Regions from separate parts of the Robertmurraya sp. genome, predicted to be linked through region 1. Evidence: riboswitches for the same ligand, from Rfam matches in the RefSeq annotation. Region 1 holds a riboswitch; the other holds the start of a gene.
The links. Region 1 has a riboswitch for cobalamin ahead of ACGLXV_RS04070 ((2Fe-2S) ferredoxin domain-containing protein). Riboswitches for the same ligand answer to the same signal wherever they lie in the genome.
Positions count from the first base shown of each region.

Region 1 (4,173 bases):
TGTTCAGCCAACCCATCATTTTGACCTTTCCAATTTTAATGTGGTAAAGAAAAAAGGGGAAGACCCAGACTTAGATGTGTTTATGACGACCTATGAGAGAATAGTAGAGCTCATATAATCAATAAAGGGTATGTTCGCCTTGGACATATCCTTTTTTTCTAGATTGATAAACGAGCACTTCCACTGAAGACCCAAACTTGATCTCACCACAAAAAAAGTAACGATCCCTTCTATCACTACGTTGTAACTGCATACAAAATCTTAATAAATAAAACCCCAAAATTATTATATATTTCAACGACCGAAACAATTTACTTTAGTAATGCAATGTTATAGAATGGTAAAGTTACAAACTTAGGAAATTATGAATCTTCATATTTAAAAAGAAAGGCGAGAGGAACTTGAACAATTTAACAGGTACAAAGCGTTTACAGCTTGCATTGCTTCTAGGATCTCTGGCGATCTTAGGTCCGTTTACCATCGATATGTATTTGCCTTCTTTTCCGACTATTGTAGAAGAGTTCGGTACAACGGCATCCTTCGTACAAATTAGTTTAACTTCTTGTTTGTTAGGCTTAGGGCTGGGGCAATTGATTATCGGTCCAATGAGTGATGTGCAGGGACGGAAAAAACCATTATTAATATTCCTTATTATGTATTTAGTTGCCTCTGCCATTTGTGCATTTGCTCCGAATATTTATTTCTTTATTGCGGCTCGTTTCTTGCAAGGATTTTCAGCAGCAGGCGGGATCGTTATTTCGAGAGCGGTCGTTCGCGATAAGTTTAGTGGAAGAGAATTAACGAAGTTTTTTGCGTTATTAACATTAGTAAGTAATCTTGGTCCAATTATCGCTCCTGTTGCAGGCGGCGCGATTCTAGCCTTTACGAATTGGACGGGAGTATTTGTCGTTTTAAGTGTTGTGGGTTTAGTTTTATTTTTTACGGTATTTTCAAAGCTGGAAGAATCGCTACCTACGGAAAAGCGTGTTCCTAGTAATATAGGTCAAACCTTTAGTAACTTTGGAACTTTATTAAAAGATCGTCAGTTTACGGGATATGCCTTTACACAAGGATTTATTGTGGCTGGAATTTTTGCTTATGTTTCTGGTACTCCATTTGTGTATCAAAATATTTATGGAGTTTCGCCACAAGTATTTAGTTTATTATTCGGATTAAACGGAATTGGTTTGATTCTTGGAAGTCAGGCAGTAGGGAAGTTCGTTGACGTGATATCTGAAAAGACTTTTTTAGTTATAGGTCTGACCATGTCAAATGTTTCAGGTGCCATTCTTCTTGTTGCGTTATTACTAAAGGCACCATTAATTGCTGTTGTTATTCCTATCTTCTTCTTCGTTGCATCAATCGGGATTATTGGAACCACATCGTTTTCACTTGCCATGGAGTCACAAGGGCATATTGCTGGTAGCGCGTCGGCTCTATTAGGATTGTTACCATTTATCCTCGGCTCTATTTCATCACCACTTGTAGGGATTGCAGGTGAGAATTCAGCCATACCGATGGGATCCATTATCTTTGGTGCTAGCTTTTTAGCTTTTCTATCGTATTTTCTTTTCGTACGAAAGGCTTCCGTTGAAAAACCAGCTATCGAAGAACCCGGAAAAATCTCAGTATAATATCTAGACGCTATCCAAAAGGGTAGCGTCTTTTCTTTTAAGGTATCGTTCAATTTACCAAATGAAGTGCATGTGTATGAATTTAAATTAATCAATATATCTAATGGTTGGCTCGCCATGTGAGTTACGTTTCAGTAGGAAATCTGTCGTGTTCGTTATATAAGTAGTTGAAAAATAAGAAAGATTCATCTAATATAGAATCTAGCTTAATTGAATAGTTTTCCAGAAAGTTAAGATGCCTAAATGGCTTAATAGGGAATCTGGTGAAAATCCAGAGCTGTACCCGCAACTGTATGTGTGGACGAAATAAGAAATCCACTGTGTGCATACGTGATTCGTATGGATATGGGAAGGTCTTAGAGTAGGAGGAAGCACGAGTCAGGAAACCTGTCTTACTTTTAAACGTTTCAGTTTCTCCGGGAATAGAGAAGGTGTTTCGATGGTGAGAAGGGACCGTATTTCTGTTTGTCTTTTCATGCTTTCGTTTCATCCGTTCATTCCTGTGAGCGGATTTTTTTATGGAAATCTTTCATTGGGTTGATAACTTCATAGTTTACTTGATAGGTGCAAAAGAAAAAACTTTTGCTTAAAAGGGAAGCACGGTGAAAAGCCGTCGCGGTACCCGCCACTGTATTGGGGAGCTTTGTTACAAATGGTCACTGAGTAAAATCGGGAAGACGTAACAAAAGCAAGGAACCAGAGCCAGGAGACCTGCCTATAAAGTGTGTCACATACCTACGGGACTATAGGTAGATGTGTAGAAAGATGTACATTGCGTATGTTCTTATGCACCTCTATTTGTAGGGGTGCTTTTTTATTACAAAAAATGTAAGGGAGTGGAAAACATGACAACATGGAATTTAAATGGGACAAAGCATCACATCTTGATTTGTAATGGAAGTAGTTGCATGAGAAAAGGGGGAGAAGAAGTAACGCAAGCGATTCGTGATGAAATTAAGCAGTTGGAGTTGGACGACAAGATTCATACAACAAGAACGAGATGCAATGGAAGATGCAAGGATGCTTGTGTCACCATCGTTTATCCAGAAGGCATCTGGTATAAGGCACTTACAGAGGACATGGGACGAGAAATCGTACGGAGTCATCTCGCACAAGGAAAGATACTAGAAGAATCTGTTATTTATACATACGACCAGGAAGGCTTCGTAGCACCTGAAAACTCAGATAGTATTGAGGGAATTTCGAAAAAAGTGAAAGAAGAGGTATGACCTATGGAATTTATCATGTTTGCACTGCTTGCTGTGTTTATTGGCATGAGGCATGGAATCGACGGAGATCATGTAGCAGCGATTGCCGACATGGTTGGCAGTGAGCAGCGTAAGAAGAAACAGCTTACTCTTGGTGTGATGTATGCCATTGGCCACGGCATGATTGTGATGGTTATTGGAGTGTTATTTATTTATATTGGTCTACAACTTCCAGATGCAACGAAGCAAGTACTAGAAATGCTCGTTAGCTTCACCCTTATTTTGCTCGGAATGTTTATTATTTGGTCGATTTTTCAACAAAAGAAAGATTACGAGTATAAAAGCCGACTAAGAATTGTTGTTGAGTTTTTTCATAACATCGCTAATAAGGTGAAATCAGGAACAAAAACCAATCAACTTTCACCTACGAAACTCGGTGCCGTTGGAGCGTTTATTATTGGCATTCTTCACGGCATTGGTGTGGAAAGTCCGACTCAGATCGCGATAATTTCTAATGCGACGGGGCTTGATAATATAACCGTTGCCCTTATTCAACTGACTCTATTTGTTTTTGGGTTACTCATAGCAACGATCGGAATTACGTTTTGTCTTTCATGGGGATTTATGAAAGCTAGAGTGAAAGACAAGCTGTTTTTACTATTAGGAACGATAACAGGAGCCTATAGCTTAGTTCTAGGAATTTTTATGATGGCGGAACTATTGAAAGGAGGAGCGTAATTGAAAGGAAAGCTGTTAGTCATTGGTTTTGGTCCCGGAAGTGAGGAGCATATTACGGACCGAGCAAAAAAAGCGCTTCAAGAAAGCGATATGATCATCGGATACAAAACGTATGTGGAACTGATTGAAAGACTACTCGACGGACAAGAAATCATTAGCACAGGGATGACAGAAGAAGTAACTCGAGCTCAAGAGGCAGTGAGGCAGGCCGAGCTCGGAAAAAAAGTGGCAGTGATCTCTAGTGGAGATGCAGGTGTTTATGGAATGGCAGGTCTTGTGTACGAAGTGTTGGTTGAAAAAGGCTGGAAGCAAGACACGGGTGTTGAGGTTGAAGTAATTCCAGGAATCTCAGCCATCAATTCATGTGCATCCCTATTGGGAGCCCCTGTCATGCATGATGCCTGCACGATCAGCCTAAGTGACCATCTGACTCCTTGGAGGTTGATTGAACAACGAATTGAAGCAGCTGCACAAGCAGATTTTGTGATTGCCTTGTATAACCCAATGAGCGGAAGAAGAACCCGACAAATTGTCGAGGCACAGCGGATACTATTAAAATACCGATCGCCGGAGACACCGGTTGGACTTGTAAA
Region 1 is NZ_JAKFCQ010000035.1:6,573-10,745, reverse strand. It holds gene ACGLXV_RS04080 (putative zinc-binding protein) at 1-118, shown strand, start outside; gene ACGLXV_RS04075 (multidrug effflux MFS transporter) at 402-1,634, shown strand; cobalamin riboswitch at 1,851-2,043, shown strand; cobalamin riboswitch at 2,180-2,367, shown strand; gene ACGLXV_RS04070 ((2Fe-2S) ferredoxin domain-containing protein) at 2,480-2,863, shown strand; gene ACGLXV_RS04065 (HoxN/HupN/NixA family nickel/cobalt transporter) at 2,867-3,580, shown strand; gene cobJ (precorrin-3B C(17)-methyltransferase) at 3,581-4,173, shown strand, end outside.

Region 2 (4,173 bases), on a different contig from region 1:
ATTTAATGGTGCGTTGACTGACATTGTCACTTCTCCTTTCAAGCTTAGCTATGGCAAGCTTCACATTCTTCAATCTCCGACTGCGAGGTACTTCTTACGTAATACGTTGTTTTTAACCCTTGCTTCCAAGCTTCTACGTGTAAATTAAGCAAATCCTTCGCTTTAATATCATGTCTCACATACAAGTTAAAGCTGATCGATTGGTCGATATGGCGTTGACGAGCAGCGTTTTGGCGAATACTCCACACTTGGTCTAACTCATGCCTTGCTCTTCGGTAGTACGTGTATGTGCGATGGTTCAAGTCAGGTGCGGTTACCTTGAACTTAAAGTTCTTCTTTTCCTCCGCATATTCAACTGCGTACAACGGATCAATTCCATCTGTAGAGCCGCCAATTTTCGCAGTGGAAGAATTCGGAGCAATCGCCATCAGCCAGCCATTACGAATACCGTTTGTCTTTACTTGTTCCTTTAGTTCACTCCAACGCTCAGAAGTGTAATTTCTTCGCTCGAAGTATTTTCCTGAAGCCCATTCTGACGTCTCAAATTGACTGAAGGCTCCTTTTTCTACGGCAAGCTCCATAGAAGCTCGAATCGTATAATACGCAATATTTTCATATAGTTCATCTGCAAATTGGACCGCTTCCTCTGATTCCCAATGAATGGATTGTAATGCCAAAAGATGATGCCACCCAAATGTTCCTAAACCGACAGCACGGTATTTTTGGTTTGTTAGTTCGGCTTGTCCGACTGGAATCGTATTAAGATCGATGACATTGTCTAGCATACGAACCTGAATCTTTATTAATCGTTCGAGCTCATTGGCACCATAAGCCTTTGCCAGATTGATAGATGACAGATTACATACAACAAATTCTCCGGGCTTTCTCACGATTACTAGATTGCCATCTTCGTCCTTGTATTCTTTTACAATCGTTGTACTCGACATGTTTTGGGCGATTTCTGTACATAAATTACTGCAGTAGATAGACGTTCTTCCTTCTGCACGCTTGTTAGGATTTTGACGATTCACCTCATCTCGATAGAACATATAAGGTGTACCTGTTTCGAGCTGTGCCACCATAATTCGGGCCATAATATCCATCGCACGGTAGGTTTTTCTTGGTAAGAGTGGCTGATTCACAGCTTCTTCGTATTTTTCTGTAAAATACTTTCGATCTTTTTCATCGTAAAAATCCTCTAGACCAAGAGGTGTTCCGTTTTCATCCTTCCAGCCCATCAACTGCTTCACCTGATGCGGACAAAATGTATGCCATTCTCCAATGCTTCTTCCGCTTTCATCTTTCTCCAGAAGCTTTTCCATAAATAAATCGGGGATTGTGACTCCTGTAAAAATATCATGAGCCTTTCTTCTCTCGTCCCCATTATTGGTCTTTAGTTCAAGGAAGCCATTCATCACGTCTTTGTGGAATACATCTAAATAAATGGCAACTGCCCCTTGTCTTTGACCTAACTGGTCCACGCTAACGGCAGTGTCATTAATCAAGCGGATCCATGGCACGACTCCAGAGGACATCCCTTTGAACCTTTTAATATCGGAACCTAGCGCACGAACCTTTCCGTAATAAATTCCGATGCCGCCGCCTTCTTTACTTAAGCGAGCGATGTCCCAGTTATTTAGATAAATGCCGTCTAGCGAATCATCCACTGTGTCGATAAAACAAGAGGACAGCTGACCAAAGTTCTTCCCTGCATTTGATAAGGTTGGTGTTGCTACCGTCATATATAAATGGCTAAGAGCCCAGTAAGCTTCTTTTACTAACTCTAGTCTTTTGCCTTTAGATTCATTCATCATGATGGTCATCGCAATAACCATGAATCTTTCTTGCGGTAACTCATATACATTTCTATCATGATCTCTTGCAAGGTAACGATCAGCAAATAAAAACAGTCCAATATAGTTGAAAAGCTTATCTCGTTCTGGACTGATTGCCACTGCTAATTCTTTAATTTCTCCCTCTGTATACATTTGCAGCAGTTTAGGAGAGTAGATCCCTTTCTCTGTTAACGTTTCTAGCAAATCGTAAAAGTTCCCATATGTATGTGATGAATCGTATTTTCGATTTTGCGAAGCTTGTTTGTATAATTCGGTTAAGTATATGCGCGCGGCAACAAATGTCCAATCTGGCTGGTCCATCGCGATTTTATTTAAAGAATAAAATAAAGCTTGTTGGCTCACTTCTTTTTTTGCTGCCTCTAATTCATTTACCATTTTCGTCATCTCAGTGGCGTCTAATTGATAAGTTGAAGAACACTCTTCAATCGCCTTTAACACCGATTTATAATCTTCAAGTACATCTACTACTGTCATGATCGTCCCTCCTGAAATTTTGAAAAGCGCAAGCGCCCGTTTTGCGCACGACAGGACTGGAGCCCTTTGACTGAGATAAAGGAAACACGGAGAGCGCAAGCGATCCGATGTTGACTTATCGTAGGGAAGAGAGCGAAGTACACTAGTCGCTGGGCGCTGGAGCTAGACACTGTTCAAAGTTCAAAAACTTATACTTTCTTTTCTAATAAAAAATCCGCTCAGTGGTTCCTTGAGCGGATGAAACGATTTCAGCAAAAGACAAACAGGCAAAAATACTTTTTTGTCTTCTGTCGCCATCGTCTCATCTTCCCAAATCCCCGAAGAAGTTGAAACATCTTAAGTAAGATAGGTCTCCTGACTTATGCTTCACTCTACTTTGAACCCTTCCCATTTAGGCACCTACATCTCGTAAGCAATCTTCACAGTGGCTTGTTCATTTTGTCAGCATTTACAGTTGCGGGGGCAGTTCTGGTCTTTCACCAGATTCCCTATTAAGCCGTACGGCATCTTATCTTAAGGCAACAACACAATATATAGTTATTTTTTCACTTTTGTATATCCATATCTAGATTACAAACTTAATAGTAACGGTAGTTTAGTAGATACGCAAGTATAAAATGTTGATTTGGGTAAAATATTGTTATTGACTTTAAGCGGTGAGGGAAGGAGATATTGTATTTGTAGGGAATGGTAGATTTTTATTTATTTTCTCGTCTTTTGAACTAGATTTTAATAAAACGGGTGGAATTTAGAGGTAAACTCAATCTTTCAAATGATTTTTTTGGGAGATTAGTTGATTTTTTCTCTAGTTTTGGTTTTTATTTGCGATTTTTAAAATTTATTTGCGATTCTGAGATTTTATTTGCGATTCTCAATTTTTATTTGCGATTCTGAGACTATATTTGCGATTCCCGATTTTTATTTGCGATTCTAGAGCTTTACTTGCGATTCTCATTTTTACATTTTTTAAAGAAGACCCTCAATTTCGAGGGTCTTCCGTACATTTATTAATTTTCAGCTAGCTTTGTAGGTACAACCTTTGACACTTCTTTTTCTTCTATTAGATCCTCCGCTTGTGTTGCCCGTTTGATAAAGAATGCGAGGATAAATGCAACAATAGAAATTCCTGTAGCCACTAGGAAAGCATCATTAATTCCTTCGAGCATCGCCTTCATCATAATCTGCTCTTTCATTTGAGCGATCATTTCAGCAGTTGGCTGAGCTGCTCCTGCTCCTTGACCTGCAGCCGTCTTCATGGCTTCGTCAGCAAGTTCTTTGGCGTGTGTTTCTGTACGATTGGACATAACCGTAACTAGTAATGCGGTTCCGATTGCCCCAGCTACTTGGTTTAACGTATTGTTCATTGCCGTACCATGTGGATAGAAACGCGTCGGAAGCTGATTTAGTCCGTTTGTTGAAACAGGCATCATAACAAATGACATACCGATCATTCGAACCGTGTAAAGTATTACTAAGTGAGTATAACTTAAGTCTACCGTTAACTGACTAAACTCATACGTGGTGATAACAGTGATTCCTAAACCAATTAGCGCCAATATTCGACCACCAAATTTATCAAACAATCTCCCCGTAATAGGTGACATAATAGCCATTGCGATGGCACCTGGTAGGAGCATTAGCCCCGCGTCTAGTGGAGAAATTCCACGAATCGTTTGAACATAAATCGGAATAAGGATCATCCCTGAGAACAATGCCATGTTTGTTACCATGGAAATAGAAGATGACAAGGCAAACATTGGGTATTTAAACACTTTAAAGTTTAACAACGGATTGTCTTGCTTTATTTGTTTTAAAATAAATACTACTAGCGATATGAAACCGA
Region 2 is NZ_JAKFCQ010000149.1:18,039-22,211, forward strand. It holds gene ACGLXV_RS18585 (ribonucleotide-diphosphate reductase subunit beta) at 1-24, opposite strand, end outside; gene ACGLXV_RS18590 (ribonucleoside-diphosphate reductase subunit alpha) at 45-2,330, opposite strand; cobalamin riboswitch at 2,659-2,856, opposite strand; gene ACGLXV_RS18595 (DHA2 family efflux MFS transporter permease subunit) at 3,338-4,173, opposite strand, start outside.
Region 2: another riboswitch for cobalamin. It lies ahead of ACGLXV_RS18590 (ribonucleoside-diphosphate reductase subunit alpha); the one in region 1 lies ahead of ACGLXV_RS04070 ((2Fe-2S) ferredoxin domain-containing protein).